One region of the Pseudomonas sp. FBCC-B35 genome, then DNA from elsewhere that is predicted to be linked to it. Evidence: predicted binding sites of a transcription regulator. Region 1 holds the regulator's gene; the other holds the start of a gene.

Region 1 (14,457 bases):
CGGCCAGCCACGGCCGCTGGCCCCGCTGGCTACGCCACTTGATCTCGGACGGGTCCAGGCGCAGCGAGCGGCTGACCTGATGCACAGCCAGCCCCCACTCGTAGCCCTGGACAGAAATGACGTATTGCAGGCCTTGGCGGAAATCATCGCGGTAGCGGTCAGGCATGACCCAGCGCGCGGTGTCGAGCACCTTGAGGTTGCCAGCCTGGCAGGTGAGGATGCCCAGGAACCACTCGGGCTGCCCGAACAGCGGCGTCAGCTCGCGGTCGGCCAAGGTGTAGATCGAACCCAGGCACACCAGCGGCACGGCCAGGGTCAGGCCGGCCACATCGAACAGCAGGCACTCGAACGGCTCGGCAGCCCAGGCCGGGCGCCCATCGACGGTGGCCGGCGGTACGGGCACGTCCGGTGCAGGCAGGTGGACGTCCACCAGGGGCATTGCCGGCTCCACAGCCGGGGTATCAGTCAAGACCGGGATGCTGGCCTCGGCCACCACTGCCTGTTCCACCACCGCCACCACGGGCGGCTGCACAGGTATGACGCTAGGCAACACCGCAAGCCTGGGCTCGGCGAACGGCCGCTCAGGTGCGGGCGGCGCCGGTTGTGCCTGCGTGGCCTGGCCAGGCTGACGCGCATCGCGGGCCTGCTCCTGGCGCACCGCCAGGGCGAAGTCATCTGCCGCGCCTGGCGGTGGCGGCGTCTCCAAGGGCTCGGTGGCTTCCTGGAGCAGACCGTCAAGATAGGACTGCAGGGCCAACTGGGGCTTGCTGCTCACTTGCCGTGTTTGTGTCATCAGGCCACCTGCGCCGCGGGCTTGTAGGTCAACAAGTGCTTGAGCAGCGCCCGATAGGCCACCAGCCCTCGGCTCTTGTTGTCGAATTGCGACGGCGTGACGCCCTTGCGGCTAGCATCGCGCAGCCGCGTGTCCACGGGAATGTAGCCCTGCCATACCTGTTCGCCGTAGGCATCGCGCAGCAACTTGAGCGTTCCCAGGGACGCCTGGGTACGTCGGTCGAACAACGTCGGCACGATCTGGTAAGGCAGCGCCTGGCGCCGGGAGCGGTTGATCATGGCAAGGGTGCCAACCATGCGCTCAAGTCCCTTGACGGCCAGGAACTCGGTCTGCACCGGGATGACCAGTTGCTGGCTGGCCGCCAGCGCATTGACCATCAACACCCCTAGCAAAGGGGGGCTGTCGATCAATGCGAAGTCGAAGTCTTGCCACAACTGCGCCAGACTCTTGGCGATGACCAGCCCCAAACCGTTCTGACCGGGCGATTGACGCTCCAGCACAGCAAGGGCAGTGCTAGAGGGAAGCAATGAAATGCGCTCGTCACTGGTTGGCAACAGCAACTGCCCCGGCAGCCCGTCCGGAACGCTGCCCTTGTGCAGGAACAGGTCGTAGCTGCTGTGCTCCAGCGCATCGGGATTATGCCCGAAATAGCTGGTCATCGACCCATGCGGATCAAGATCGACGACGATTACACGCTTGCCGGCGTCGGCCAGAAGGCCAGCCAGGGCGATGGTGGTGGTGGTCTTGCCGACGCCACCTTTTTGATTGGCTACTGCCCAGACTCTCATCAGGCAAACTCTGTCCGTGGGTGAGGCAGGGCGCGTGGTGTGCCCGCTGCCTTGCTGGAAAATGAAAGGCGTGGATGGCTGTCGGTCAGGCGCCGTGCATGGACATCCGCCAATGGGGCGACAGAGAATTGACGAGTCACTGGCCTGCCACCGCTGCTGAGCTTGCCGGTGCACTTTGTGTGCCAGCCCGGCGCAGTGCAGCATCAGGCGTGGCATTGGCAGCACCGGTACTGGTCAGGCTGCGGCGCACCTCAAGGTTGCGGGATATCACCAGTACCACGCGCCGGTTACGGGCCCGGCCCTCGGGGGTATCATTGCCCGTCACGGGCTGATACTCGCCGTAGCCCACCGAGGCCATACGCCCAGGGTTCACGCCGCCCATGGCCAACAGCCTGACGATACTGGCGGCACGGGCCGAGGAAAGCTCCCAATTGGTCGGGTATTGCGCCGTACGGATAGGCTGGTTATCGGTGAAGCCTTCGACGTGAACCGGGTTGGCGAAAGGCTTGAGAATGGCCGCCACCTTGTCGATGATGGCGAATGCATTGTCACTGGGCATGGCATCGCCACTGCCGAACAGCAACGAGGAATTGAGCTCGATCTCGATCCACAGCTCGTTACCCCGGATCGTCATCTGATCACCCTTGATGAGGTCACCAAAGGCGTCGCGCACTTCATCGGCGATGGTCTTGAGCGGGTCGTTGCTGGCGGCCGTCAGGCCAGCGTCAGACTGCTCGCTGTCCTTGACCAAGGGCTGGGCAGGTCGCACGGTCAGCGGGCGCTCATCCCCGATGGGAATGGGCCTCATGCTGCGCTCAGGGTCGTTGAACACGCCCAACAAGGCTTGGGACACCACCTTGTACTTGCCCTCGTTGACCGAGGAAATCGAATACATCACCACGAAAAAGGCGAACAGCAAGGTGATGAAGTCGGCGTAGGATACCAGCCAGCGTTCGTGGTTTTCCGGCTCCTCGGCATGACGGCGACGACGCATGGGCTACTCCATGAAGCCTTGCAGCTTCAGCTCGATCGAGCGCGGGTTCTCGCCTTCGGCAATGGACAGCAGGCCTTCGAGGAGCATTTCCCGGTAACGCGACTGGCGCAGCACCAGCGCCTTGAGCTTGTTGGCGATGGGTAACAGGATCAGGTTGGCGCTGGCGACCCCGTAGATGGTCGCCACGAAGGCAACGGCGATGCCGTTGCCCAGTTGCGCCGGGTCGGCCAGGTTGCCCATGACGTGAATCAGCCCCATCACCGCGCCGATGATTCCGATGGTCGGAGCGTACCCGCCCATGCTCTCGAAGACTTTGGCAGCCTGCAGGTCACGGCCCTCCTGGGTCAGGAAATCCACTTCGAGGATACTGCGAATGGCTTCGGGCTCGGCGCCGTCGACCAGCAACTGCAAGCCCTTGCGCGCGTAAGGGTCAGGCTCGCCATCGGCTACCCCTTCCAGCCCGAGCAGGCCTTCCTTGCGCGCCGTGAGGCTCCAGTTCACCACGCGATCGACCCCACCCGGCAGATCGACGCGCGGTGGAAACAGGATCCAGCGCAGGATCTGCAAGGCCCGCTTGAACGAGGAGAGCGGCGATTGCAGCAAGGCTGCCGCCAGGGTACCGCCCAATACGATCAGCGCTGCCGGCCCATTGATCAGGGCGCCCACATGGCCGCCTTCGAGGAAGTTACCGCCCACGATGGCGACAAAAGCCAGGATCAGGCCAATCAGGCTGAGCACGTCCATCAGACGCACGCCTCCACCAGGTGCCGGCCAATATCGTCGAGGCTGTACACCGCATCGGCCAGGTTGGCCTTGACGATCGCCATGGGCATGCCATAAATCACGCAGCTGGCTTCATCCTGTGCCCACACCGTGCTGCCACCCTGCTTGAGCAGGCGCGCCCCTTCCCGGCCGTCCGCGCCCATGCCCGTCAGTACCACGGACAACACCTTGTCGCCATAGGACTTGGCTGCCGAGCCAAAGGTAATGTCCACGCAGGGCTTGTAGTTGAGCCGCTCGTCACCGGGCAGAATCTTCACGGTTCCACGGCCATCGATCATCATCTGTTTGCCACCGGGGGCCAACAGCGCCAGCCCGGGGCGCAGGATGTCGCCATCTTCGGCTTCCTTGACGCTGATCCGGCACAGCTTGTCCAGGCGCTCTGCAAAGGCCTTGGTGAAGGCTGCCGGCATGTGCTGGATGAGCACGATCGGCGCCGGGAAATTGCCTGGCAATTGCGTGAGCACGCGCTGCAAGGCCACCGGTCCCCCGGTCGAGGTGCCGATAGCAACGAGCTTGTAAGGCTTGCGCTTGGGCGCAGGCGAATGGGCAGCCGCCGGCCTGACGGGGGCAGCGGTGCTGCGCACCGGTGCCGGCGCTGCAGCGCTGGTTGCTGTTGTGGGCGTCGGCGCGGGGGCGGCAGCGGGCGCGACCGCCGGGCGGACGTAACTGGCCATGCGGCGATTGCTTCGCGACAGGGTATGCACCTTCTCGCACAGCATCTGCTTGACCTTCTCGGGGTTGCGCGAGATGTCTTCGAAATTCTTCGGCAGGTAGTCCACCGCCCCGGCATCGAGCGCATCGAGCGTGACCCGAGCGCCTTCATGAGTGAGCGATGAGAACATCAGCACAGGTGTCGGGCACCTTTGCATGATGTGCCGCACCGCCGTGATGCCATCCATCATGGGCATCTCGTAGTCCATGGTGATCACATCGGGCTTGAGCGCAAGCGCCTGGTCGATCGCTTCCTTGCCGTTGGTTGCAGTGCCCACTACCTGGATCGTCGAGTCCCCCGAGAGGATTTCCGAGACACGGCGGCGGAAGAAACCGGAATCATCCACCACCAGGACCTTGACTGCCATAAACACTCCGTTAGGCGGCGCCCCCGGCCAAGGGGGCGCCACCGAGATCAAATACGCCGCGCGGCGTAACGCTTGAGCATGCTCGGGACGTCGAGAATCAGCGCAATGCGACCGTCGCCGGTGATGGTGGCCCCGGACATCCCCGGAGTGCCTTGCAACATCTTGCCCAGAGGCTTGATTACCACTTCTTCCTGGCCCACCAGTTGATCGACGACAAAGCCGATGCGCTGGGTGCCGACCGACAGGATCACCACGTGACCTTCGTGTTGTTCTTCATGCACCTGGCCCTGGACCAGCCAGCGCTTGAGGTAGAACAGCGGTAACGCCTTGTCCCGCACGATCACCACTTCCTGGCCATCGACCACGTTGGTGCGCGACAGGTCCAGGTGGAAGATCTCGTTGACGTTGACCAGCGGGAAGGCGAACGCCTGGTTGCCCAGCATCACCATCAGGGTGGGCATGATCGCCAGGGTCAACGGGACCTTGATGACGATCTTCGAGCCCTGCCCCTTGGCCGAGTAGATGTTGATCGAGCCGTTGAGCTGGGAGATCTTGGTCTTGACCACGTCCATGCCCACGCCCCGCCCGGAGACGTCGGAAATCTCGGTCTTGGTGGAAAAGCCCGGGGCGAAGATCAGGTTGTAGCAGTCCGACTCACTCAGGCGGTCGGCGGCGTCCTTGTCCATCAGGCCCTTTTCCACGGCCTTGGCACGCAGTACGTTCGGGTCCATGCCTTTGCCGTCGTCGGAAATCGACAGCAGGATATGGTCGCCTTCCTGCTCGGCAGACAATACGACGCGCCCCGTGCGCGCCTTGCCCGCGGCCTCGCGCTCATCGGGCATTTCCACCCCATGGTCCACGGCGTTGCGCACCAAGTGCACCAGCGGGTCGGCCAGCGCCTCGACCAAGTTCTTGTCCAGGTCGGTTTCTTCGCCCACCAGTTCAAGGTTGATCTCTTTCTTCAACTGCCGCGCCAGGTCACGCACCAGGCGCGGGAAGCGGCCGAACACTTTCTTGATCGGCTGCATGCGCGTCTTCATCACCGCCGTCTGCAAGTCGGCGGTGACCACGTCGAGGTTCGACACGGCCTTGGACATGGCTTCATCGCCGCTGTTCAGGCCCAGGCGTACCAGACGGTTACGCACCAGCACCAGTTCGCCGACCATGTTCATGATCTCGTCCAGGCGCGCGGTATCGACCCTGACGGTCGTTTCCGCTTCGCTGACCGCGTGCTTGTCGGCACTCGCCGCTGGCGCCCGCGGGGCTGCGGCAGGCTTGGGCGCTGCAACCGGTGCCGCCGCGCCAGCAGGACGGGCGATCGCCGGCGCCTCGGCCCTGGCTGGGGCTGCGGCCTGAACACTGGCAGGTGCATCGACGGCAGCCACGTCGCCATTGAACTTGCCCTTGCCATGCAGCTGGTCCAGCAACGCCTCGAACTCGTGCTCACTGATGTCGTCGCCAGGGATGGCAGATGTTTGCTCGACAGGCGCCGCCGCCTTGGCTGCGGGCAAGGCATCGGCCTGGAACGTGCCTTTACCATGCAACTGATCCAGCAGCGACTCGAACTCGGCGTCGGTAATTTCATCGCTGGCCGGCTCGGCAGCGGCAGCCACCGGCTGGGCCGTCACTTCGGCACTGAACTGGCCCTTGCCATGCAACTGGTCGAGCAGCGACTCGAATTCGGCATCGGTGATGTCGTCACCCTGGCCGCTGACCGGCTCGGCAGGCATCTGCTCGGCCGCCGCCTGGGCTTTGACTGCGTCGAGCGAATCGAGCAGTTGCTCGAACTCGCTGTCGGTGATGTCAGCTTCGGTAGCTTGCGCAGCCTGCTGCACGGGCGCAGGTTCAACCGGCACGGGCACAGCCGGTGCCGGGGCCGCTTCGGCGCTGCCGGGCTCTGCCAGACGCGCCAGGGCTGCCAGCAGTTCGGGCGTGGCCGGTGTGACCTCGCTGCGCTCACGCACCTGGGCGAACATGCCGTTGACGGCATCCAGTGCTTCGAGCACCACATCCATCAGTTCTGCATCGACCCGGCGCTCACCTTTGCGCAGCACGTCGAACACGTTCTCGGCGATATGGCAGCACTCCACCAGCTCATTGAGCTGGAGGAAGCCGGCGCCCCCTTTTACAGTGTGGAAACCGCGAAAAATTGCATTGAGCAAGTCGGCATCGTCAGGGCGGCTTTCAAGCTCGACCAGCTGCTCGGACAATTGCTCAAGTATTTCACCGGCTTCTACCAGGAAATCCTGAAGGATTTCTTCATCGGCGCCGAAGCTCATCAAAGGTGCTCCTTAAAAACCCAGGCTGGATAGCAGATCATCGACATCGTCCTGACCGGACACGACGTCTTCACGCTTATCGGCATGAATCTGCGGACCTTCACCCCGAGTCGGATGTTTTTCTCGATCTTTTTCTGCGCGCAACTGATCCTGGTCATGCTGGATGCCTGCAAAGCGGTCGACCTGGCTGGCCATCATCACCAGTTTCAGCAGGTTGCTTTCCACTTCGGTCACCAACGCCGTGACGCGCTTGATCACCTGCCCGGTCAGGTCCTGGTAATCCTGGGCCAGCAGGATGTCGTTGAGATGGCCAGCCACCTTGCGGTTACCTTCGGCGCTGTGCGCCAAGAAACCGTCGACGCGCTTGGCCAGGTCGCGAAACTCCGTGGCGTTCACTTCCCGGCGCATGAAGCGCTGCCAATCGGCACTCAGCGCTTTGGCTTCGCTGGCCAGGTCGTTGAGCACAGGCGTGCTTTCCTCGACCAGGTCCATGGTGCGGTTTGCCGCCCCTTCGGTGAGCTTGACCACATAGGACAGGCGTTCGGTGGCGTCGGTAATCTGCGACACCTCTTCGGCCTGGGGTATGGTCGGGTCGATCTGGAAACTGACGATGGCGCTGTGCAGTTCGCGGGTCAGCTTGCCCACTTCCTGGTACAGCCCCCGATCGCGGGTCTGGTTCAACTCGTGAATGAGTTGCACCGCCTCGCCGAACCGTCCGCGCTCCAGGCTTTCGACCAACTCCTGGGCATGCTTTTTGAGGGTCGATTCGAACTCGCCCAATGACGTGTGTGATGAACTCATGGCGCGCCCCCTGACGTGACTCAGCCGTTGACGCGTTCGAAGATCTTCTCGATCTTTTCTTTGAGCACCTGGGCGGTGAACGGCTTGACCACATAGCCATTCACGCCTGCCTGGGCGGCCTCGATGATCTGGTCGCGCTTGGCTTCCGCGGTCACCATCAACACCGGCAAGCTCTTGAGCTTGTCGCTGGCGCGCACTTTGCGCAGCAGGTCGATACCGGACATGCCCGGCATGTTCCAGTCAGTTACCAGAAAATCGTAATGGCCATTTTCGAGCATGGGCAGCGCCGTCATGCCGTCATCGGCTTCGCTGGTGTTGGTGAAGCCCAGGTCACGCAGCAGGTTCTTGATGATGCGCCGCATCGTCGAAAAGTCGTCGACGATGAGGATTTTCATGTTTTTGTCCAATTAGACCTCCAAGCAGTCTCAAACGCGCTCGGCCCCGAGCGCGCACTCAATCGATTCGGTACAACGTGGAAAACGGCAACGACGGCGGCGGGCTCAACGGGCCCGCCATTCCCCCAGGCGGCTGCGCAGGCGCGCGGCGCATTGGCTGTGCAACTGGCTGACCCGCGACTCGCTGACCCCCAAGACCTCACCGATCTCCTTCAGGTTCAGTTCCTCGTCGTAGTACAGCGCCAGCACCAGGCGCTCACGCTCCGGCAGGTTGGCGATGGCCTCGGTCAACGCGACCTGGAACCGCTCTTCCTCCAACCCACGGGCAGGCTCGGCCTGGCCGCTAACGCCGTCCTCATGCAAGCCTTCGTGCTCGCCGTCCTGCAACAGGTCGTCGAAGCTGAACAGGCGGCTGCCCAGTGTGTCGTTGAGAATCCCGTAATAATCATCGAGGCTCAACTTGAGTTCGGCAGCAACTTCATGATCTTTAGCGTCGCGGCCGGTTTTGGCTTCTACCGCGCGCATGGCGTCGCTGACCATGCGGGTGTTGCGGTGCACCGAACGCGGCGCCCAGTCGCCTTTGCGCACCTCGTCGAGCATGGCGCCGCGAATGCGGATGCCGGCATAGGTCTCGAAGCTGGCGCCCTTGCTGGCGTCATACTTGTTGGCGACCTCGAGCAGACCGATCATGCCCGCCTGGATCAGGTCCTCGACCTGCACGTTGGCAGGCAGTCGCGCAAGCAGGTGATAGGCGATGCGCTTGACCAGCGGGGCATAGCGCTCGATCAGCTCATATTGCGCGTCCTTCGAGGCGCGGCTGTACATCTTGAAGCCGCTGGCGCTCATGACATCGAACCTGCACTGGTCGGCTGCACCAGGCGTTCGACGAAGAACTCCAGGTGGCCACGGGGGTTGGCAGGCAGCGGCCAGCTGTCGACCTTCTGCGCAATGGCCTTGAAGGCCAAGGCGCATTTGGAGCGCGGGAACGCCTCGTACACGGCACGCTGTTTCTGCACCGCCTTGCGCACGCATTCGTCGTAAGGCACGGCGCCCACGTACTGAAGCGCCACATCCAGGAAGCGGTCGGTGACCTTGGTCAGCTTGGCAAACAGGTTGCGCCCTTCCTGGGGGCTCTGGGCCATATTGGCCAGCACCCGGAAGCGATTCATGCCGTAATCGCGGTTGAGCAGCTTGATCAGCGCGTAGGCATCGGTGATCGAGGTCGGCTCATCGCACACCACCAGCAGCACTTCCTGAGCCGCGCGCACGAAGCTGACCACCGAATCGCCGATGCCGGCCGCAGTATCAATCACCAGCACATCGAGGTTGTCGCCGACTTCGCTGAACGCCTGGATCAGACCCGCATGCTGGGCAGGCGCAAGGTGCACCATGCTCTGGGTGCCCGAAGCGGCCGGGACGATGCGCACACCGCCCGGGCCCTGCAGCATCACATCGCGCAGTTCGCAACGCCCCTCGATGACATCGGCCAGCGTGCGCTTGGGCGCAAGGCCCAGCAACACATCGACATTGGCCAGGCCCAGGTCGGCGTCGAGCAGCATGACCCTGCGGCCCAGCTCGGCCAACGCCAGAGACAGATTCACTGAAACATTTGTCTTGCCGACGCCACCTTTGCCACCGGTCACGGCGATCACCTGTACGGGATGCATGCTACCCATGTCTGTTCTTTACCTTGTCTCGCTGGGACTCATGCCACACGAAGGGCAATGCTGCGTACCCCTTGGCATAGCTACCTTGCACACATTTCATTTTCAACCCGCTCGCCGTGGGTTGTGGTAGAGATCAGCGAACATGTCGGCCATGGCCTCCTCGCTGGGCTCGTCCTGCTGCTGCACATTGACCGCGCGGGTGACCAGCTGGTGCCCACGGGGCAAGTGCAGATCGTCCGGGATACGCGGCCCATCGGTAAGGTAGGCCACGGGCAGTCGGAAACTGATGGCAAGGCTCAGGACATCGCCCAGGCTTGCCGACTCGTCGAGTTTGGTCAGGATGCAGCCGGCCAGCCCGCAGCGCTTGTAGCTGTGGTAGGCCGCGGTCAGCACCTGCTTCTGGCTGGTGGTGGCCAGGACCAGGTAATTCTTCGCAGCGATACCGCGACCGGCCAGGGTATCGAGCTGCATGCGCAAGGCCGGGTCGCTGGCTTGCAGGCCGGCCGTATCGATCAGCACCACGCGTTTGCGCAGCAGCGGCTCGAGCGCCGCCGCCAACGACTGACCGGGGTCGACATAGGTGACCGGCACATTCAGGATCCGGCCCAGGGTCTTGAGCTGTTCCTGGGCGCCGATGCGAAAACTGTCCATGCTCACCAGCGCCAGGTTGTGGGCGCCGTACTTGAGCACATAACGCGCCGCGAGCTTGGCCAGGGTGGTGGTCTTGCCCATGCCGGCTGGGCCGACGACGGCAATCACGCCGCCGTCCTCGATCGGTTCGACGTCAGGCGTACGGATCATGCGCGCCAGGTGCGCCAGCAGCATACGCCAGGCGTGGCGAGGCTCCTCGATGTCCTTGGTCAGCTCGAGCAATTCGCGGGCAATGGGGCCAGACAGGCCGATGCGCTGCAGCCGGCGCCACAACGTGGCCTGCTGCGGCTTGCTACCTTGCAGCTGGGTCCAGGCCAGCGACCCCAGCTGCACTTCCAGCAGTTCGCGCAAGCCGGACAGCTCCGAGCGCATGGCATCGAACAGGCGCGGGTCCACCGAGGCCTGGCTGCTTGCGGTGGCGGCCGGCTGCGGGGTATCGACATGCGGCTCGACCAAGGGCTCGGCCGCCGTGAGCGATTGACCGGCGAACAGTTGGCGATTGCTGTCGCTGCTGTCCGGGCGCTGATCGAGCTCGGCCTTGGCCGTGGCGATGCGCGTGTGCGTCTTGCGAAGCTCTTCTTCGAGTTCGACGTTCGGTACCCGAGGTGCCAGGGCGGACAGCTTGTAGTCCAGCGCGGCGGTCAGTTCGACCCCGCCTGCGATACGGCGATTGCCGATGATGGCCGCATCAGCGCCCAGCTCATCGCGCACCAGCTTCATGGCCTGACGCATATCAGCGGCGAAGAATCGCTTAACTTGCATTATCCACTACCTCAGCCATTAGGGCCCACGGTGGCAACGATGGTGACTTGCTTGTTGTCCGGTATTTCCTGATACGCCAGCACATGCAAATTCGGTACGGCCAGCCGACCGAAACGCGACAGCATGGCGCGGATCGGGCCAGCAACCAGGAGGATGGCCGGCTGGCCTTGCATCTCCTGACGCTGTGCGGCTTCGATCAGCGAACGCTGCAGCTTTTCGGCCATGCTCGGCTCAAGAAGCACTCCGTCTTCCTGACCTTGCCCGGCCCTCTGCAGACTATTGAGCAAGATCTGTTCCAACCTGGGCTCCAAAGTGATCACAGGCAGCTCGGACTCAACGCCAACAATGCTTTGCACGATGGCGCGACACAATCCGACGCGCACGGCCGCGACCAAAGCGGCGGTATCTTGACTCTTTGCCGCGTTGTTGGCGATGGATTCGGCAATGCTACGAATATCGCGCACTGGCACCTGTTCTGACAACAAAGCCTGTAGGACTTTGAGAAGACCAGACAGCGAAATGACACCCGGCACCAACTCTTCCGCCAGCTTGGGCGACGCCTTGGACAAGACTTGCAACAGTTGCTGCACTTCTTCGTGACCGATCAGCTCGTGGCAATGCTTCTGCAATATCTGGTTGAGGTGAGTGGCCACCACCGTGCTGGCGTCTACGACGGTGTAGCCAAGCGACTGAGCCTGGGAGCGCTGACCGACGTCGATCCACACCGCCTCCAGGCCAAAAGCAGGATCGCGAGCCGCAATGCCGTTGAGGCTGCCGAACACCTGCCCTGGGTTGATGGCAAGCTCGCGGTCCGGGTAGATCTCTGCTTCGGCCAGGATTACCCCCATCAACGTCAGGCGATAGGCACTGGGTTGCAGGTCCAGGTTGTCGCGGATGTGCACGGTAGGCATGAGAAAGCCCAAGTCCTGAGACAGCTTCTTGCGCACCCCCTTGATCCGCGCCAGCAGCTGCCCGCCCTGGTTGCGGTCGACCAACGGAATCAAGCGATAACCCACCTCGAGGCCGATCATGTCGATCGGGGTGACGTCGTCCCAGCCCAGCTCCTTGGTTTCGGCCGCCCTCTGCGGGGACGGCAGCAGCTCTTGCTGGCGCTGCGCTTCCTGCTGGGCCAGCACCTTGGTCTTATGCTGTTTTTTCCACACCAGGTAGGCACCGCCGCCCGCCATCAGGCCCAGGCTCAGGAACGCCAGGTGCGGCATGCCCGGCACAAGGCCCATGACGATCATGATGGCGCCGGACACAGCCAGGGCCCGGGGCGAGTCGAACATCTGGCGGTTGATCAGCTTGCCCATGTCCTCCGAGCCCGAGGCACGGGTGACCATGATGGCTGCGGCGGTGGAGAGCAGCAGCGAAGGCAGCTGCGCCACCAGGCCGTCACCGATGGTCAGCAGGGCATACACCTTGCCGGCATCACCGAAGCTCATGCCATGCTGCAACATGCCGATCAGCATGCCACCGATCAGGTTGATGAACAGGATCAGCAGGCCAGCGATGGCGTCACCGCGCACGAACTTGCTGGCACCGTCCATCGAACCGTAGAACTCAGCCTCCTGGGCGACTTCGCTGCGGCGCGCCTTGGCCTGCGCCTGGTCGATCAGGCCGGCGTTCAGGTCGGCGTCGATGGCCATCTGCTTGCCCGGCATCGCATCGAGGGTGAAGCGTGCGCTGACCTCCGAGATACGCCCCGCACCCTTGGTCACTACCACGAAGTTGATGATCATGAGGATGGCGAAGACCACCGCACCGACCACGTAGTTGCCGCCGATGACCACATCGCCGAAGGCCTGGATCACCATGCCCGCGGCGCCGTGCCCTTCCTGGCCGTGCAGCATGACCACGCGGGTGGAAGCCACGTTCAGGGCCAGTCGCAGCAGGGTCGCCACCAGCAGGATGGTGGGGAAAGCGGCGAAGTCCAGCGGGCGCAGCGCGTACACGCTGACCAGCAGCACCACGATGGACAAGGCGATGTTGAAGGTGAAGAACACGTCGAGCAAAAACGGTGGTATTGGCAACATCATCATTGCCAGCATCACCAACAGCAACAGCGGCACGCCGAGGTTGCCCCGCCCGAGACCGGCCAGGTTATGGCGAGCGTTGCTGATTAACTGAGTGCGATCCACCGCGAGTCCTCTTCTTGCAAAACTTTGACGCCTGTCAGGCGACTGGCGCTGCCATTGCAAGAAGCTTTCCAACTTTGTCGGGTGGAGAATTTATATTGCCTGTGCTGGCCCTATGGCGGCCATTTCAGCCATCCCCGGCGCAAGGTCAACTGTCGCGTCGCAGATCGGGCGGAATGGGCAAGTCGGTCTTCAGCGGATCTGGCCGCTTACCCTTGCCTGCGTGGTACTGACGGATCTGGAAGACATACGCCAACACCTGAGCCACCGCCAAGTACAGGCCGGCAGGAATTTCATGCTCCACCTCGGTGGAGTAGTAGATCGCCCGAGCCAAGGCGGCGGATTCGAGAATCTGGATCTTGTGCTCAGCGCCGATCTCGCGAATCTTCAAGGCCATGAAGTCGCTGCCCTTGGCCAGCAGCAAGGGGGCCGAATTCCCGTTTTCCGGATCGTACTGCAGCGCGACGGCGTAATGGGTCGGGTTGGTGATGATCACATCGGCCTGGGGCACCGCCGCCATCATTCGCCGTTGCGACACCTCGCGTTGCAACTGGCGGATACGCTGCTTGACCTCCGGCTTGCCCTCGCTGTCCTTGTACTCGTCGCGCACTTCCTGCTTGGTCATCTTCATTTTCTTGTGCGTCTGCCACAGCTGGAACGGGGCGTCGGCGGCCGCGATCAGCAATAGCCCGGCCGACATCCACAGTGCACTCCACCCCACCACCTGCAAGCTGTGAATGATTGCCTGCTCCAGCGGCTCGTTGGCGATCGACAGCAGAGCTTGACGGTCGCTGGCCAGCACCGCCACCGCCACTACCAGGATCACGAAGAACTTGGCCAGCGCCTTGAGCAATTCGGTCAAGGCATTCATGGAGAACATGCGCTTGATGCCCGAAAGTGGGTTCATGCGGCTGAATTTGGGTTGCAGCAAGCTGCCGGAGAATACGAACCCACCCAGTACGATCGGCGCAACGAAGGAAATCACGAATAGCAGGATCAGAATCGGCTGCACGGCCCAGATGGCCATTTTGCCGGACGTGAGCAAGAACGCCCCCATGGATCGCTCATCGACGATGATCTCTCGGGTCAGGCTGAAGTTCATGCGCATCATTTCCAGCAGAGTCTCGGCCAGATACCCGCCAAAAGCCAATATGCCCCCGGCACCTGCCAGGGTGACCGCCACCGTGTTGAGCTCCTTGGAACGCGCGATTTCGCCTTTTTCCCGTGCGTCGCGCTTGCGCTTTTCGGTGGGTTCCTCTGTCTTGTCCTGACCGCTCTCGCTTTCTGCCATTCAACCGGCCCTCGCCAAATCCCGCAGCCACAGCAA
Region 2 (17,997 bases), 2.0 Mb from region 1:
GTGCCGTATCGTCATCATCCCGCGCTCCAATCGCGTGGATGCCGACGAGCTGATGCAGCACCTGTTCGCCACCACCGACCTTGAAAGCAGCTACCGGGTCAACGTCAACATCATCGGCCTGGACGGTCGTCCGCAGCTGAAGAACCTGCGGGCGCTGCTGCTGGAATGGCTGGAGTTCCGTACCGGCACCGTCCGGCGCCGCTTGCAGCATCGTCTGGACAAGGTGGAAAAACGCCTGCACTTGCTGGATGGTTTGCTCACTGCCTTCCTCAATCTGGACGAAGTGATTCATATCATCCGCACCGAGGAACACCCTAAGCAGGCGCTGATCGCCCGCTTCGACCTCACCGAGATCCAGGCCGATTACATCCTGGAAACCCGCCTGCGCCAGCTCGCCCGGCTGGAAGAAATGAAGATCCGTGGCGAGCAGGACGAGCTGCTCAAAGAGCAGGCCAAGCTGCAGGCGCTGCTGGGCAGCGAGGCGAAGCTGCGCAAGTTGGTGCGCAGCGAATTGCTCAAGGATGCTCAAACCTATGGCGACGACCGACGCTCGCCGATCGTCGCGCGGGCAGAAGCCAAGGCGCTCTCCGAAAACGAGCTGATGCCGACCGAGCCCGTCACGGTGGTGCTGTCGGAAAAAGGCTGGGTGCGGTGTGCCAAGGGCCATGACATCGATGCCACGGGCCTGTCGTACAAGGCCGGGGATGGGTTCAAGGCCGCAGCCGCGGGGCGCTCGAACCAATTTGCCGTGCTCATCGATTCCACCGGCCGAAGCTACTCGGTGGCTGCCCACAGCCTGCCGTCAGCCCGTGGCCAGGGCGAGCCCCTGACCGGGCGCCTGACGCCACCACCGGGCGCCACCTTCGAGTGCGTGCTGCTGCCCGAAGACGATGCGCTGTACGTGGTGGCCTCCGACGCCGGCTACGGGTTCGTGGTCAAAGGTGAAGACCTGCAGGCCAAGAACAAGGCTGGCAAAGGGCTGCTCAGCTTGCCCAACGGCGCCAAGGTGATGACGCCGCGACCGGTGCTCAACCGGGAGCAGGACTGGCTGGCAGCCGTGACCACCGAAGGCCGTCTGTTGGTGTTCAAGGTCAGTGATTTGCCGCAGTTGGGCAAGGGCAAGGGCAACAAGATCATCGGCGTGCCCGGTGACCGGGTCGCCAGCCGGGAAGAGTATGTCACCGACCTGGCCGTGGTAGCCGAAGGGGCTACGCTGGTGCTGCAAGCCGGCAAGCGGACCCTGTCACTCAAGGGCGATGACCTGGAGCACTACAAGGGCGAACGCGGCAGGCGCGGCAGCAAGCTGCCACGTGGCTTCCAGCGGGTCGATGGGCTGCAGGTCGAATTGCCCGCCTGACCGTCAGACAGGCCCGCAATGGCGATTTCACCGCCGTTGCGGGCAGAAATGCTGGAGTCGAGCACTCATTTCGCGGATGATATGCCCCCTGCGGTGCCGGCGTAGCCGTGTGCCCGTTTGAATCCATACGTATCACTGCGGCATGCCTGAAGGCAGCCGCCTGGATGGGATGATGAAATTTCTGCGCCTTCCCTTTGCGCTGTTGATGACGGGTCTATTGGGCCTTGGCGGGTGCACCATGCACCAGCCGGTTGCCTTGTACCAGCTCGACAGCGGTGATCCTGGCCAGCCGTCGCAACACGCGGGCATGGCCGTCGTGCTCGGCCCGGTTTCGGTGGCCGACTACCTGCAACGTGAGACGTTCCTGCAACGCCAGGCCGACGGCAGCCTCAGCGCCGCCACCGACGGGCGCTGGGCGGGCAGCCTGTCCTCGGACATCGACCAATTGCTGGTGCGGCAGCTGGCCTGGCGTCTGGATAGCCAGCGCGTGGTGCTGGCGCCGGCGACGGCAGGTTTCAGCCCGGACGTGCAAGTGCTGCTGTCGATCACGCGGCTGGACTCTGGCAAGAACCAACCCGCGGTTCTGGATGCACAATGGCGTGTGCTCGACCGCCGTGGCCAGGTGCGCGACAACCGCATCGTGCATTTGGAGCAGAAGCATGAAGGTAGCGAGGCCTCGCAGGTACAGGCGCAAGGTCAATTGCTGCAGAAGCTGGCCGAGCAACTGAGCACTGCGGTGAAGCCGTTGGCAAACCAGCCGGCCATTGCCGAAGCCGCACCCAAGAAGCCTGCAGCGCCTGTGCAGGTCAAGAAGCAGCCCGAGAAATCCAAAATCCCGATGGCCTCGCCGATTCGTACCGACATGGAAGTGTATCGGTTCTAACCGAAGGCCAGGCATGAAGAAGCCCGCATCAAGGCGTAATGCTGTTCATTTAGGGCCGCTCCGCGACCCATCGCGGCACAAGGCCGCTCCCACAGTGACTGCGTGACGCTTGAGTTAGCGGGCTCACTGGGCATCGTGGGAGCGGCCTTTGTGCCGCGATGGGCCGTGAAACGGCCCCAACACGCTTAAGTGAACAGCATTAGCATCAAGGCGGGCTTTTTCGTGGGCGCTGTACAGGGCCGCGCAGCGACCCTGTAATGGCTCAGGCGCGGCGTTCGTGCATGCGGGCCAGTTGGCGTTCCAGCATCGAGGGGTACGGCTCCATCAGGCGCTCCACGCAGCATGCCCCTTCCGGGCTTGCGATTGGGCGAATGCGAGCTCGCTGGCGGATCAAACCGTCGTCGTTGACCTTACGCTCGACCAGCAGCAGGTTGCGGCTGTGTTGAGACAGTGCCAGCGCGTCCTGCACCTTTTCAGCCATCAGCAGGTCGACCAGTTCCAGGCCATCGAGGTCATTGCTCATGGCAAGGCCCAGTTGCAGTTGCAAGGTGATGCCGCTGTCAGCGACGTCGATCTGCAAGGCATGGCCCAAGGCGCGTAGCAACTCGCCGCAACAGATGGCATTGGTGAGATAGTCCTCGCCGCACTGGCGGCTGTGGAACAGGACCAACGTACTGCCGTCGTTGAGGGTGTGGGTTTCGCCCTCGTACAGCGAGGCCGCATGCTCCAGGCACTCCTGATAGCGCTCGGTCAGCTCGGTCAGGCGGGTGCGCGGCAAGCGCCGCAGCTGCTCCTGGGAACCCAGTTGCACGGCAAGCACCGCGCTGAACTGAGGCTCATCGGACTCCACTTCGACCGCGTGTGCCGGTGCGTCGTCGTCCAGCAGGCCGGCGAACGCCTCGTCGTCATCGTCCGCGCTCGTGACGGTAGTGCGCTGAGCAGGCTTGGAAACGGGGGCGGGCGCGTCATCGAAATGCTCGTCGTCCTCAGGCTCCGGTTCCGGCTCTGGCGGAGGCGGTGGGGCCAAGCGGGCATGCAGTTGCCGGGCGATGTCGCCGATCTCGTCCTGGCGGTCGGTGGCGGGCGTGTAATACTGCGGATCGCGCAACCAGACCCGCAGTTGCAGCAGCGGCAAGGTGATGAATCGGCCTTGGCGCAGGCTCAGGGTCAGGGCAAGCACCAGCAGAATGGCCGCCAGGATGGCCATGCTCTGCATGCTGATCAACATGGGCTGCTGGAACTGGCTCATGTCCAGGCTCATGCGCAGTTGCCCGGCAGCCACGTCCTGGAAGGTGATTTTGGTCTGATAGACGCCCTCGGCCTCACCCAGCAGGCTGTTGCGCGGCCGCTGGCCTGCCTCGGCGAGGATGCGGTTGTCGACGCTGTAGATGGCGGCGTGTGCCACCAGCGGGTTCTTCACCAGGTTGCCCAGCAGCACGTTGAGGCTGAGGATATCGTTGGCCACCAGCAACTCGGTCGCCGACGTCGCCGTCTGGGTCGTCAGGCTCTGGCCCACGGCATCGGCCTGATCGTGCATGGCCTGTTTGAACTGCAACCCCATGACGCAGGCATAGATCACCAGCGCCAGGGCCACCAGGAAGATGTTGGTGCAGGCGATGCGCAATGCCAATGGCACGCGACGTTGACTCAGGGCGCGATAGATCATCAGGAAGAAATTGTCTGTTTTGACTGAGGTGGGCCGGTTCACTGAGCTCGGCTCTTAATGGCATGAAGTGGGGGGGAGTATAGCGACCCGGGTTTTGTCGGCAAAGTAGCGTTAGCGCCCGATGGTCACGGAAAATCGGTAGAATGCGCATTTTTCATCGAAGTCGGAGCCTGGTTGTGCGCGAAATCGTCCTGATCAACATCACCGGTGAGGACCGCCCCGGTCTTACTGCTGCCATCACTGGCGTCCTGCTGCAGGGCGGTGTGAGCATTCTCGATATCGGCCTGGCGGTGATGCACGGCACATTGTCGTTCGGCATCCTGGTGGATATTCCGGATAACGAAGTGGCGACCAAGCTACTGCAGAGCGTCCAGGCCAAGGCGCACGAGCTGAACCTGCAGGCGCGCTACACACCGATTTCCGAAGCGGACTACCAGCACTGGGCCGATGGCCATGGTGAAGCACGGCACGTGGTCACCCTGCTCAGCCGCAAGATCTCGCCAGACCAGTTGCAGCGTGTCAGCGCCATCATCAGCCAGCACGGGCTGACCATCGAGCGCATCGAGCGCCTGTCGGCCCGGGTGGCCCTGGACGCGGACACCAGCAAGGGCAAGGCTGCGGTGGAGATTTCGGTTCGCGGCGAGCCTGACGATGGCCAGGCGTTGCGCGCCGAGTTCTTTGCCTTGTCCGAGGCCCTGAGCATCGACATCGCCTTCCAGCGGGACGACCTGTTCCGCCGCAACCGCCGCCTGGCCGTGTTCGACATGGATTCGACCCTGATCGAGGCTGAAGTAATCGACGAGCTGGCCAAGGCCGCTGGCGTGGGCGAGCAGGTCGCGGCGATCACCGAGCGGGCCATGCGTGGCGAGTTGGACTTCCGGGCCAGCTTCAAGGAGCGCATGGCGCTGCTCAAGGGCCTGGATGTCAGCGTGCTGGATGAAATCGGCGCATCGCTGCGTTTGACCGAAGGTGCGGAAAACCTCTTTGCCGAGCTCAAGCGCCTGGGTTACAAGACCGCCATTTTGTCGGGTGGCTTCACCTACTTCGCCCGCCAGGTACAGGCGCGCCTGGGCATCGACTACGTTTTTGCCAATGAGCTGGAAGTGGTCGATGGCAAGGTGACTGGCGTGGCGGTGGAGCCTATCGTCGATGCCCAGCGCAAGGCCGAGCTGCTTCAGCAACTGGCCAGCGAAGAAGGCCTGCAGCTGGAACAGACCATCGCCGTGGGCGATGGCGCGAACGACTTGCCGATGCTGGCGTTGGCGGGGCTGGGCGTAGCTTTCCGCGCCAAGCCGCTGGTGCGGCAGTCGGCCAAGCAGGCAATTTCCACGCTGGGCCTTGATGGCGTGCTGTACCTGCTGGGCCTGCGCGATCGCGACACACGCGGCTGATATAGCCTGCGCTTGCGCAAAGCGGCCCCAGGGCTCTGGCGCTAGCGCCCGAACCCTGGGGCCACGTCTCAGGCCATTACGCCTGTAACGGCGTGGCCAACAGCTGGCCCATGCGCACGGCCGAGGCGGCGCCCACGTGTTCGGCCCATTTGACCTGATCGGGGCCGAACAGCACGATCGCCGTCGAGCCCAACTTGAACCGACCCAGCTCGGCGCCTTTTTCCAGGTGAATCGGCGCACGGCTGGCGTCGTCGTAGCGGAAGGTCTTGAGCTCGCGCTTGGGCGGCGTGATCAGCCCTGCCCAGACGGTCTCGATGGAAGCCACGATCATGGCACCGACCAACACGACCGCCATCGGGCCGCGCTCGGTGTCGAACAGGCAGACCACCCGCTCATTGCGAGCGAACAGTTCGGGCACGTTTTCTGCGGTGGTCTGGTTGACCGAGAACAGCCGCCCCGGCACGTAGACCATCTCGCGCAACGTGCCTGCCAGCGGCATGTGCACGCGGTGGTAGTCCTTGGGTGACAGGTAGACAGTGGCAAACTCGCCGCCCATGAAGGGGGCCGCCATGGCCGGATCGCCGCCCAGCAGTTCCTGTGCGCTGTAGCTGTGGCCCTTGGCCTGGAAGATGCGGCCGTGCTCGATCGGTCCCACCTGGCTCACTGCACCGTCGGCCGGGCACAGGATGGCGCCGGGGGTCTGGTCCAGGGGGCGTGCGCCGGGTTTCAGGGCACGGGTGAAGAACGCGTTGAAGTGCTCGTAGGCGGTCAAGTCTTCGACCAGCGCCTCACGCATGTCGACCTGGTAGCGCTTGGCAAACCAGGCGGTGAAGGCGTTCTTGAACCAGCGGGCGCGGCACTCGGCAACGCAGCCGGCCAGGCGCGACAGCAGGTGATGCGGCAGCAGGTACTGGCTGATGATGAACAGACGGGATTTCATTCAGGTTCCTTAAACTTCGACAGGCGTGTCCGGGTGGTTGCCCCATTCGCTCCAGGAGCCAGCGTACGCTTTGACTCGCGGGTAGCCGAGGGCCTTTGCCACCAGATAAGTGAAGCCGGAGCGGCGATGCGTCTGGCAGTGGGTGATCACTTCCTTGTCAGGCGTGATACCAAGGGACTGCAGCACTTCGGCGATGTCCGGGCGGATGCGCAGATGGTCGTTGAGGTCCATGCCGGCGGTCCATTCGAAATTGACCGCACCGGGTATGTGCCCGCCTTTGGCCGCGAGCATTTTTTCGCCGGTGAATTCCTGTGGGGCGCGAGCATCCCAGATTGCCAGGTCATCGGCGCCCAGGCGGCTTTGCAGGTATTCGCGGGTGGCGGTGGGTTCCGGATGCAGGTGCAAACTCACCGGCTGGGTACCCTTGGCAGGCACATCGGTACTGAGCCGGTCGGCAGGCCAGGTCTGGATGCCACCGTTGAGGTAGTGGTACCGGGTGTGACCGATCACATCGAGCAGCCAGATGAAGCGGCCAGCCCAGCCACCGCCATCATCGTCATACACCACATAGACGGCATCGCTGCGGTGGCCCAGTTCGCCGAACAGCTTTTCCAGGTCGCTCAACGGCGGTAGCAGCCCCGGTGCAGGCGGCTGACCGAGCTGAGTCCGCTTGCCCTCGACGAAATGCGCGCCCGGGATATGCCCGCTGACGTAACGATTGGCGCTGCTGAGGTCGACCAGGATCAAGTCGGGCGAGCCCAGGCGTGGCAACAGGTCGGCGGCTTCGATCACCAGCGGCAGGCCGGAAAAGTCGGTCATCCACGGTCTCCAGTGTGCAAAGAGGCGATTGTAGCGCAAGGCTCAGCCCTTGCGGTTGGCAAACACCGATAGCGCCCGTTCGATGCATTGCGAGGTTTTGCCAAAAGCCTGCACGCTGATGTCGGCCAGGGGCCGGCACCCTTGGTCGGCCACCAAGAGCATCAGCACCTGGTCATTGACCGCCAGCGAGCGCAGCAGCACATGCTCGCCTCGGAACAGGGCACGCAAGGGCGGCGGCAACAACGAGGCGAACTGGGTGTGGTTTTCGGGTGTAATGCGCAGTTGCCCGGCCTTGGACATCAGCTTTTGCAGCAGCTTATTCGCCGCCACCGGCAATATCAGGCTGCTCGCCTCTTTCGCTAGCCCGGCTGCCTGCTGCACGCGCAGGCAGTCATTGGCACGGTCCAGGCCCAGCAGCAGCAGGCGTTGCATGCCGCACGCCAGTACCGCTTCACGGGCCTGGGCCGCCAGGTGCACGGTATTGGTGAAAGGACTGGGCTGGGCCAGCAAGTCCTGGCAGAGCGACCGCCAGCGCGCCAGTTCTTCGGCGGTGGGGGGCGGGGGCGCCAGCATGTCCGGGTGGGGGCGGCGTTGATGCCAGGGCCAGATCAAGGCCTCGGCAGGGTGGAACAGTGCTAGGCGCGCATGACGCCTGGCACTGGCCGCAGCTTGTTGGTGAACCTGCTGTTGAACATCTTCGAGCGAGGTCTGCAGGTAGAGTGCGGTCAGCAGTTGCCAGCGCAGCAGGTGGGGATTGTCCCAGCCCACCTGCGCTGCCAGTGCCAGGTTGTTGGCCAGCAGCACGGTGTTGGCCGGTTGGTTGAACCAGCGCCGCAGGCCGGGCTCGGCATCGAGCCGGTGTTGTTGATTGAGCAGGTCTTCGTCCCGAGCGATGTTCAACACCTGGGCAAGCTGGTCGCGCTCCTCGAGCAGCAGGCGATAGCCCTGGGTCACCCATTGCGGCAGGCGCCACTGCTGGGCCACGGCCTGGCACAGCGCCATGATGCGAACACCGAACAGCTCCTGCTCGACAATGGCGGCGTCTTCACCTTTATGGATGACCCGCAGCTCCCAGGTGTCGAGCAGCTTCGGGTGGGCCAATGCCAGCGGCCATAACGGGGACAGGAACAGCAGGCTACCCCAGTGAATTTCCTGCCACAGCCGCGCCAGACGGCTGGCGAACAGGCCGCTGGCCTGCTGCGAGGCATGCTGGCTGATCAACTGGAACTGGCGCAGCACCGGCGGGATGTCTTCGATCGGCAGGGCTGGCAGGCGCCTGAGCAGGAGAGCGCTACGCTCAAGCCCCAGGCGATTGAGGGCGATCTCCAGGCTTTCGGCCGGCTCGGCCTGGCTGGCGTTGGTCGGGTGGTTGGCTTCGCGCATCACCGAAAGCACCAGGGCCGGGCTGTCCTGCATCAGCTCGGCGATGTCGCGCAATGAACGCCGGTTATCGTTGATGGCCGCCATGACCCGGTCGTAGCTGTGCTTGGGCACAGGAATGCGCACACTCTCCAGCAACTTCACCCAAGCCTCTAGCGTACGCGGGGCCTGGCCGGATACCTCGGTTTCGATTGGCATTTTGACATCAGTCCAAACTGGCTTTTCGCTTTTAGTGGCTATAGTCTGGCGCAGTTCTGCCGATAAGGAGAAGAAGAGTTTTGACGCTCCCGCCTCTTTCCCTGACCACGACAGCAAGTGCTTTGAATCTATGGCTAAAATTATCGGCATCATCGTCGTATTCGCGAGCGTGCTCGGCGGCTACGTCCTCTCCCACGGCAAGATTGCGGCGCTGATCCAGCCGTTCGAAGTGCTGATCATCGGCGGCGCGGCCTTTGGTGCGTTCCTGCAAGCCAACCCTGGCTACATGACGATGCACGTTCTGAAGAAGTCGATGAAGATGTTCGGCTCGCGCTTCACCCATGGCTATTACCTGGAAGTGCTGGGGCTGGTCTATGAGATTCTCAACAAGAGCCGCCGCGAAGGCATGATGGCCATCGAGGCCGACATCGAAGACGCCTCGGCCAGCCCGATCTTTGCCAAGTACCCGACCGTACTGGCCGATGAGCGCATGACTGCGTTCGTCTGCGACTACCTGCGCATCATGTCCACCGGCAACATGGCCCCCCACGAACTCGAAGGCCTGTTCGACATGGAGCTGCTGAGCATGAAGGAGGAGCTGGAGCATCCATCCCACGCGGTCACTGGGGTCGCAGATGGCATGCCAGGCTTTGGTATCGTTGCAGCCGTATTGGGCATCGTCGTCACCATGGCGTCGCTGGGCGATGGTGACCAGGCAGCCATCGGTATGCACGTGGGCGCCGCCCTGGTGGGTACCTTCTTCGGTATTCTCGCCGCCTATGGCTTCTTCGGCCCGCTGGCCAAGTGCCTTGAGCACGATGCCAAGGAAGAACTCAACCTGTACGAGTCGATCAAGGCCTCGCTGGTCGCTTCGGCCTCGGGCATGCCGCCGTCGCTGGCCGTGGAGTTCGGGCGCAAGGTGCTGTACCCCAAGCATCGCCCCAGCTTCTCCGAGCTCGAGCAAGCGGTACGCGGTCGCTGAGTCATGGAGAACAATCAGCCCATCATCGTCAAGCGCGTAAAGCGCTTTGGCGGCGGCCACCACGGTGGCGCCTGGAAGATCGCCTTTGCCGACTTCGCCACGGCCATGATGGCGTTCTTTCTGGTGCTGTGGTTGCTGTCGACGGCAACACCTGAGCAGAAGATCGCCATCGCCGGGTACTTCAAGGACCCGATCGGCTTCTCCGAAAGCGGTACACCTTACGTCATCGACCTGGGCGGCTCGCCCGAGCTGGCGCCGGAAAAGACCATCAACCCCGAGGTGAAATCGGAGCCGACCCCCGACACCAGCATCGAACTGAACAAGGACCAGGTGGAAACCATGGCCGAGCAGGTCGAGCGCGAGCGCCTCGAGCTGCTGCTGCAGGAGTTGCAGAACAAGGTGGAAGAGAACCCGCAGCTGCAGAAGTTCAAGGACCAGATCCTGTTCGAGATCACTCAGGACGGCCTGCGCATCCAGATCATGGACGCCGAGAACCGGCCCATGTTCGACATCGGCAGCGCACGCTTGCAGCCGTATTTCGAGGACATCCTGCTGGCCATGGCCGATACCATCAAGACCGTGCCCAACAAGATCAGCGTCAGTGGCCATACCGATGCCAAGCCGTACGCAGGTGCTGGCGAGTTCGGCAACTGGGAACTGTCGGCCAACCGCGCCAATGCTGCACGGCGAGCACTGGTAGCAGGGGGCTATCCAGAGGGTCAGGTGGCACGGGTGGTGGGGTATGCGTCTTCGTCGCTGTTCGATCGCAAGAACCCGCTCAACCCGGTAAACCGCCGGATCGACATCATCGTGCTGACCAAGAAGGCCCAGCGTGATATCGAAGGCGAGCAGGGCGCCGCGCCCCCGCCGGCTGAAGCGCCTGCCGGGGCGCAGGCACCGTCACCATCCGCACCGGCACCTTCGGCGGTCGATGACCAGACGCCCATGCAGCCACGTGAGTTGCGCCAGAAGCTCAACATCTTCGAGGACGGCACGTTGAAGATGGATGAGACCAAGGAGCAGTGAGGGCTTGGCAGCCCCGTGGGGCTGCCGGTCACTGCCGGATCGGACGAGGCGCCATGCCTGCATCGTGCTCGCAGGGGTTGATCAGTAGGTTTCTTCCGGCAGGCTGGCGATGATCGAGCGGTAGCTGTTCATTCGCTGAGGCTTGATTCGCCCGTCTTCCAGAGCCTTGAGCAGAGCGCACCCGGGCTCGCGATCATGCTTGCAGTCGCGGAAACGACAGGTGCCGAACAGGTCGCGGAACTCGATGAAGCCTTCTTCTACATCGGTGCGGCGGACGTGCCCCAGGCCGAACTCACGGATGCCCGGCGAGTCGATCAGGTCGCCCCCGTTGGGGAAGTGATAGAGGCGGGCGGTGGTGGTGGTATGGGTGCCCTGGCCAGACCATTCCGACAGGTCACCGACCCGGGTGCCGGCCTGTGGCAGCAGGCTGTTGACCAGTGACGACTTGCCCACCCCCGACTGACCGACGAAGACGCTGATGTGTCCATCCAGCGCCTGCTGCAGGCGCTGCATGCCATCCCCTTGGTGCGCCGACACTTCCAGCAGCGGGTAGCCCAGTTCACGGTAGACGTCCAGGAGCGCCTGCAGGCCTGGCCCGTTCTCGTCATTGACCAGGTCGGCCTTGTTCAGCAGCAACAGGGGCCGCAGGCCGGCATGTTCGGCGGCCACCAGGTAGCGGTCGATGAGGTTGGGGTGCGGTTCCGGCGCCGGTGCGAAAACGATGACGATGAGGTCGACGTTGGCGGCCACTGGCTTGAGCTGGCCATGGTTGTTGGGGCGGCACAGTTCGGTTGCACGGGGCATCTGCGCAACGATGACGCCGATCCCCTGGTTGCCGGCACGCCAGACCACGCGGTCGCCGGTGACCAATGCCGGGAGGTTGGCGCGCAGGTGGCAGCGAAATACCTGGCCTGCGGTGTCGCCATCTTGGGCTTCGACTTCGACTTGCACGCCGAAGTGTGCGATCACCAGCCCCAGCTGTTCGGGCCCAAGGTCGCCGCCTTCCAGTTCCTGCAAGGCATGCTGCTCGCGCTTTGCTGCACGTGCAGCGCGCTCGTTCTGGATTTTTTCGATACGCCAGTTCTGGCGACGGTTGAGCTGGCGTTTGGCCATGAACGCTCCGTAGAAGGCCCCGAGCGGGGCGTAGAAAACGACTGGCAGTCTAGCATGCCGGGCCTGAACGCTGTCCGCTTCACTTTGGTTCATGAGGGTGCACTGCGCTAATATAAGCCTCCATCGGAGGAGTGCCTGCATGCAAAACCCACAGAACCTGATCTGGATCGACCTGGAGATGACCGGGCTGGATCCGGACAGCGATGTCATCATCGAGATGGCCACCATCGTCACCGACAGCGACCTCAATACGCTGGCCGAGGGACCGGTCATCGCCATCCACCACAGTGATGAAGTGCTGGCGCGAATGGACGACTGGAACACCCGCACCCACGGCGCCTCCGGCCTGACCCAGCGGGTGCGTGAGAGCCAGGTGAGCATGGCCCAGGCCGAGGCCCAGACCATCGCCTTCCTCGAGCAGTGGGTACCCAAGGGCAAGTCGCCGATCTGCGGGAACAGCATCTGCCAGGACCGTCGGTTCCTGTACCGGCACATGCGTCAGCTGGAAAATTACTTCCATTACCGCAACCTCGACGTCTCCACCCTCAAGGAGCTGGCAGCGCGCTGGGCCCCCGAGGTGCGAGACAGCTTCAGCAAGGGCAACACGCACCTGGCGCTGGACGATATCCGCGAATCCATCGCCGAGCTGCGCCACTACCGCGAACACTTCATCAAATTCTAAAAAAACGTAGCTCACACGCTGCATGCGGCCAGCCAATGACGGGCCGGGCACTGATGCCCGGTTCTTTGCGCTGACGGCCGCTCGCGTGTGTGATCGGTGTGGGTCTTGCTCATGTTGCTGATGCTTTATCTGATCGCCATCACCGCCGAAGCGATGACCGGTGCGCTGTCTGCCGGCCGTCGCGGCATGGACTGGTTCGGCGTGGTGCTGATCGCGTGCGTGACCGCATTGGGCGGTGGTTCGGTGCGTGACATGCTGTTGGGGCACTACCCGCTGACGTGGGTCAAGCACCCGGAATACTTGGTGCTGACCAGCTGCGCGGCGCTGTTGACCATTTTCATCGCGCCGATGATGCGCCGCCTGCGCTCCCTGTTTCTGGTGCTCGACGCCTTGGGGCTGGTGGCCTTTACCCTCATTGGCTGCATGACCGCGCTGGAGATGGGGCAGGGGATGCTGGTGGCGTCCATCAGCGGTGTGATCACGGGGGTCTTCGGCGGAATTCTGCGGGATATCTTCTGCAATGACATTCCGCTTGTGTTCCGCCGGGAGTTATACGCAAGCGTGTCGTTCGCCGCGGCCTGGTTCTACCTGGGCTGCGACTACTTCAAGGTGCCCGCGGAGCAAGCCATGCTGCTGACGTTGTTCGGTGGGTTTCTGGTGCGGTTGCTGGCTATTCGCTTTCACTGGGAGATGCCCAAGTTTCATTACAATGACCAACAGTGAAGGTGGGCGCCCGCACCCGGCTAGCAGGCTCAGGCTTTGTGCTTCACCGCAAGGCTGCAGAGGCGGCGTAGCCTCCCAGCAGGTTCATGCCACCCCGTGCCGGGCAAGCGCCCACTCCACGTGCTCCCTCACCAGCGGCGAGGCATCGTCGCGCCTCGCCTTGAGGGCTTCGATGACCGGGATCGTGGAAGGGGCGTTGCCCAGGCCGACGGCCAGGTTGCGCAGCCAGCGCTCGTAACCGGCACGTCGCAGAGGCCCGCCTTCGGTCTTGCGCAGGAAAGTAGGCTCATCCCACAGAAACATCTGCGCCAGCTCCGCGTTCTCCAGGCCGTGGCGGGGCTGGAAGTCCTGCTCGCGGCTGGGCTTGGCGAAGCGGTTCCAGGGGCAGACGATCTGACAGTCGTCGCAGCCGAATACCCGGTTGCCCATCATCGAGCGCAACTCCACGGGAATCGGCCCTTTGAGTTCGATGGTCAGGTAGGAGATGCAGCGGCGTGCATCCAGCACGTACGGGCCGACGAAGGCCTGGGTGGGGCAGATGTCCAGGCAAGCCGTGCAGCGGCCGCAGTGTTCGCTGGTGGTGGCCTGGTCCACTGGCAGAGGCAGGTCGACGAACAGTTCGGCCAGAAAGAAATAGCTGCCGGCCTTGCGGTTGAGCAACAGAGTGTTCTTGCCGATCCAGCCAAGCCCGGCTTGTTCGGCCAGGGCCTTTTCCAGAACTGGCGCGCTGTCGACGAAGGCTCGGTAGCCAAAGGGGCCAATGGCCTGCTGGATGCGGTCGGCCAGCGACTGCACACGCTTGCGCACCAGCTTGTGGTAGTCCCTGCCCAAGGCATAGCGGGACACGTAGGCCTTCTCCGGCTGGGCCAGGCGCTGCGCCATCTGCGTGTCGCCGGGCAGATAGTCCATGCGCAGCGAGACGACGCGCACGGTGCCTGGGATCAGTTGCTCGGGGTGGGCGCGCTTGCTGCCGTGCGCCCCCAGGTATTCCATCTCCCCCTGATAACCGGCGTCCAGCCAGCGCTGCAGGTGGTGCTCGTGTTCGCCCAGGTCGATACCGGCGATGCCGACGTGGGCAAAGCCCAGTTCCTGGCCCCACAGCTTGATGTTGTGGGCCAATGCGTCGAGGTCAGGTGTGGAGGCGGACATGGATGGGCAAGCAATACGGGCAGAGGTGCGTATAATTCTGCCAGACATTGGAGCTTTTGACCCCATGCAACAGACCAGTAACCCCCTACACACACCCACAGTGCTGAGCAGCCTGACCGTTGCCCACCTGCCGCCACGCCCTGCTCAGGCCCATAAAGGTGACTTCGGCCATGTGCTGGTGGTCGGCGGCGACCTTGGCACCGGCGGCTCCGTCCTGCTCAGTGCCGAGGCCGCCTTGCGCTGCGGCGCTGGGTTGGTGAGCGTGGCCACGCGGCCGGAGCACGTGGGCGCCGGGCTGACCCGCATGCCCGAAACCATGTGCCTGGGCGTGCAGTCGGCCAACCAGTTGATGACCGTGCTGGGCCGCGCTTCGGTGGCGGTCGTGGGGCCTGGCCTGGGGCAGGCGGCATGGGGTCGCAGCCTGCTGTCCGCCGTGGCCAACGCCGATGGCGCGCAGGTCTGGGATGCCGATGCCCTGAACCTGCTGGCAGCCACGCCCCTTGCGCTGCCCAGTGGCAGTATCCTGACCCCGCATCCAGGCGAAGCTGCGCGGCTGCTGGGTATTTCCACCGAAGCGGTGCAGGCGGATCGCCCGGGTGCAGCGCGCAAGCTGGCACGCCGCCACAACAGCGTGTGTGTGCTCAAGGGCGCAGGTACCCTGGTCGCCGACCCCGAAGGGCGGCTGGCGCGCTGCGACCGTGGCCATCCGGCCATGGCGGGCGCAGGCCTTGGGGATGTGCTCAGTGGCGTGTGCGGCGCGCTGCTGGCCCAGGGGCTTGGCGCCTGGGACGCCGCAGGCCTGGGCGTCTGGCTGCATGCCTGTGCTGGCGAGCGCCTGGGTAGCGGCGGCCGTGGGTTGGCCGCCAGTGACCTGATACCTGTGATTCGTGAGTTGTTGGAGGAGCATTCAGCGTGTCTGGCTTAAACCTGTTTCTGGCCGACGAAGCGGCCATGGTCGCCTTCGGCGGCCAACTCGCCCGGGTGACCGGTGGGCGCGGGGTCATCTTCCTGGAAGGCGACCTTGGCGCTGGCAAGACAACCCTGTCTCGCGGCCTTATTCGTGGGTTGGGCCATACGGGTGCGGTGAAAAGCCCTACATTTACCGTGGTAGAACCCTACGAGATTGGTGATGTCCGAGCTTTTCACTTCGACCTCTATCGGCTGGTCGATCCGGAGGAGCTTGAGTTCATGGGCATTCGTGACTATTTCGAGGATGATCCACTGTGCCTGTTCGAGTGGCCACAAAAGGGTGCGGGCGTTTTGCCAAAGCCTGACCTGACCATTACCATAAGCCCCCAGGCGAGCGGACGCTCGCTTGTACTTTCGCCGCAGGGGGCTCGCGGCGACGCCTGGTGCGTGGCACTGGCCGAATACTATAAACAGCAAGCGGGGTAGGTATGCGCATACGCGCACTGGTCGCCATCGTTGGGCTTTTGCTGACAACGGTGACCGTTGAGGCTCTGGCCGTCACTCAAGTCAAGAGCGTGCGCCTGTGGCGTGCGCCGGACAACACCCGGTTGGTCTTCGACCTGTCCGGGCCTGTGCAGCACAGTGTCTTCACATTGAGCGCACCCGATCGGCTGGTCATCGACATCAACGGCGCAACCCTGGGCGCACCCTTGAAGGTGGCAACGTCCAATACGCCGATCAGCAGCGTGCGCTCGGCCCAGCGCACACCGACCGACCTGCGGGTGGTCGTGGACCTGAAGAAGTCGGTCACGCCCAAGAGCTTTACCTTGGCGCCCAACGCGCAATACGGCAATCGTCTGGTGGTCGACCTGTACGACCAGGAGGCGGACGCCATTGCCGCCAGTGCCCCAACGCCTGCGCCGCCACCGGTGCAGGCACCGGCCACCACGCCAGCGGTGCCCGTCACGCCGACCCAGCCAGCCATCAAGCTGCCACCGGTGCCCAGTGGCAAGCGCGACATCGTGGTGGCCATCGATGCTGGCCACGGTGGCGAGGATCCTGGCGCTTCGGGCTCCAGCGGGCAGCATGAAAAAGACATCGTCCTGCAGATCGCCCGCGAACTGCAGCGCCAGATCAACAGCGAGAAGGGCTTTCGCGCCGAGCTGACGCGCACGGGCGACTACTTCATCCCATTGCGCAAGCGCACCGAGATCGCTCGCAAGAAAGGCGCCGACCTCTTCATCTCCATCCACGCCGATGCTGCCCCGTCGCGCGCTGCCTTCGGCGCCTCGGTGTTCGCCTTGTCCGACCGCGGTGCGACCTCCGAGACCGCACGCTGGCTGGCCGATACGGAAAACCGCTCCGACCTGATCGGCGGTGCCGGCAATGTCAGCCTCGACGACAAGGACCGCATGCTGGCCGGGGTGCTGCTCGACCTGTCGATGACGGCCACGCTCAGTTCCAGCCTCAACGTCGGTCAGAAGGTGCTGGGCAACATGGGGCGTATCACCTCGCTGCACAAGCAGCGCGTGGAGCAGGCCGGCTTCATGGTGCTCAAGTCCCCGGACATTCCGTCGATCCTGGTCGAGACCGGTTTCATCTCGAACAATGCAGAAGCCGCCAAGCTGGCTACGCGCAGCCACCAGCAGGCATTGGCCCGCTCCATTCACACCGGGGTTCGCCAGTACTTCCAGCAGAACCCACCGCCAGGCACCTACGTGGCGTGGCTACGCGACAGCGGCAAGATCGCCCAGGGCCCGCGTGAACATACGGTGCGGCCTGGTGAGACCCTGGCCATGCTCGCGGTTCGCTATCAAGTCAGCGTCACCAGCCTGCGCAGTACCAACAGCCTCAAGACCGATGAACTGAAGGTCGGCCAGCGCCTGGACATTCCTGCCACCACGTTGGCCTCGCAATGAGCGGCGGCTCACGCATCCAGCTGCTCAGCCCGCGGCTGGCCAACCAGATTGCGGCTGGCGAGGTGGTGGAACGGCCCGCATCGGTTGCCAAGGAGCTGTTGGAAAACAGTCTCGACTCCGGTGCTCGCCGGATCGACGTGGACGTCGAGCAAGGTGGTATCAAGCTGCTGAAGGTGCGCGACGATGGCAGCGGCATCTCTGCCGACGACCTGCCGCTGGCGCTGGAGCGCCATGCCACCAGCAAGATCCGCGAGCTGGAAGACCTCGAAGGCGTCCTGAGCCTGGGGTTTCGCGGTGAAGCCCTGGCGTCGATCAGCTCGGTCGCACGGCTGACCCTGACCTCGCGCACGGCCAACGCCAGCGAAGCCTGGCAGGTGGAAACCGAAGGGCGCGAGATGACCGCGCGGGTGCAGCCTGCTGCGCACCCTGTCGGCACGTCCGTGGAAGTGCGGGACCTGTTTTTCAACACGCCGGCGCGGCGCAAGTTTCTCAAGGCCGAGAAAACCGAATTCGACCACCTGCAGGAAGTGATCAGGCGCCTGGCACTGGCCCGGTTCGACGTGGCCTTCCATCTGCGGCACAACGGCAAGAGCATTCTGAGCTTGCACGAGGCCCGCGAGGAAGCCGACCGGGCCCGGCGGGTGGGCGCCATCTGTGGTCCCGGTTTCATGGAGCAGGCCCTGCCCATCGACGTGGAGCGCAACGGTCTGCGCCTGTGGGGGTGGGTCGGGTTGCCGACGTACTCGCGCAGCCAGGCAGACTTGCAGTACTTCTTCGTGAACGGGCGCGCGGTGCGTGACAAGCTGGTGGCCCATGCCGTACGCCAGGCTTACCGGGACGTGCTGTTCAACGGTCGTCAC

Evidence for each region. Region 1 encodes FliA, which starts transcription of late flagellar genes. Its sites were predicted from a motif close to CTAAAGTTTNNNNNNNNNNNGCCGNTAA; they were not measured.
Region 2: a site for FliA is predicted at 8,673-8,700, ahead of motA (flagellar motor stator protein MotA). Genes of this name have one in related genera too.

Annotation. Positions count from the first base shown of each region.
Region 1 covers NZ_CP101439.1:3,256,207-3,270,663, forward strand. Annotated here, with positions in the region: gene NMB38_RS14685 (CheW domain-containing protein) at 1-793, opposite strand, end outside; gene NMB38_RS14690 (ParA family protein) at 793-1,581, opposite strand; gene motD (flagellar motor protein MotD) at 1,718-2,575, opposite strand; gene NMB38_RS14700 (flagellar motor protein) at 2,579-3,319, opposite strand; gene NMB38_RS14705 (protein-glutamate methylesterase/protein-glutamine glutaminase) at 3,319-4,437, opposite strand; gene NMB38_RS14710 (chemotaxis protein CheA) at 4,485-6,716, opposite strand; gene NMB38_RS14715 (protein phosphatase CheZ) at 6,729-7,517, opposite strand; gene NMB38_RS14720 (chemotaxis response regulator CheY) at 7,538-7,912, opposite strand; gene fliA (RNA polymerase sigma factor FliA) at 8,018-8,758, opposite strand; gene fleN (flagellar synthesis regulator FleN) at 8,755-9,588, opposite strand; gene flhF (flagellar biosynthesis GTPase FlhF) at 9,682-10,992, opposite strand; gene flhA (flagellar biosynthesis protein FlhA) at 11,004-13,133, opposite strand; gene flhB (flagellar biosynthesis protein FlhB) at 13,279-14,421, opposite strand; gene fliR (flagellar biosynthetic protein FliR) at 14,422-14,457, opposite strand, start outside.
Region 2 covers NZ_CP101439.1:491,213-509,209, forward strand. Annotated here, with positions in the region: gene parC (DNA topoisomerase IV subunit A) at 1-1,357, shown strand, start outside; gene NMB38_RS02100 (PqiC family protein) at 1,530-2,240, shown strand; gene NMB38_RS02105 (histidine kinase) at 2,503-3,948, opposite strand; gene serB (phosphoserine phosphatase SerB) at 4,083-5,297, shown strand; gene asd (archaetidylserine decarboxylase) at 5,374-6,237, opposite strand; gene NMB38_RS02120 (rhodanese-like domain-containing protein) at 6,247-7,056, opposite strand; gene NMB38_RS02125 (HDOD domain-containing protein) at 7,099-8,634, opposite strand; gene motA (flagellar motor stator protein MotA) at 8,765-9,616, shown strand; gene motB (flagellar motor protein MotB) at 9,620-10,642, shown strand; gene rsgA (small ribosomal subunit biogenesis GTPase RsgA) at 10,724-11,755, opposite strand; gene orn (oligoribonuclease) at 11,895-12,437, shown strand; gene NMB38_RS02150 (trimeric intracellular cation channel family protein) at 12,549-13,160, shown strand; gene queG (tRNA epoxyqueuosine(34) reductase QueG) at 13,245-14,309, opposite strand; gene NMB38_RS02160 (NAD(P)H-hydrate dehydratase) at 14,374-15,234, shown strand; gene tsaE (tRNA (adenosine(37)-N6)-threonylcarbamoyltransferase complex ATPase subunit type 1 TsaE) at 15,222-15,704, shown strand; gene NMB38_RS02170 (N-acetylmuramoyl-L-alanine amidase) at 15,707-17,137, shown strand; gene mutL (DNA mismatch repair endonuclease MutL) at 17,134-17,997, shown strand, end outside.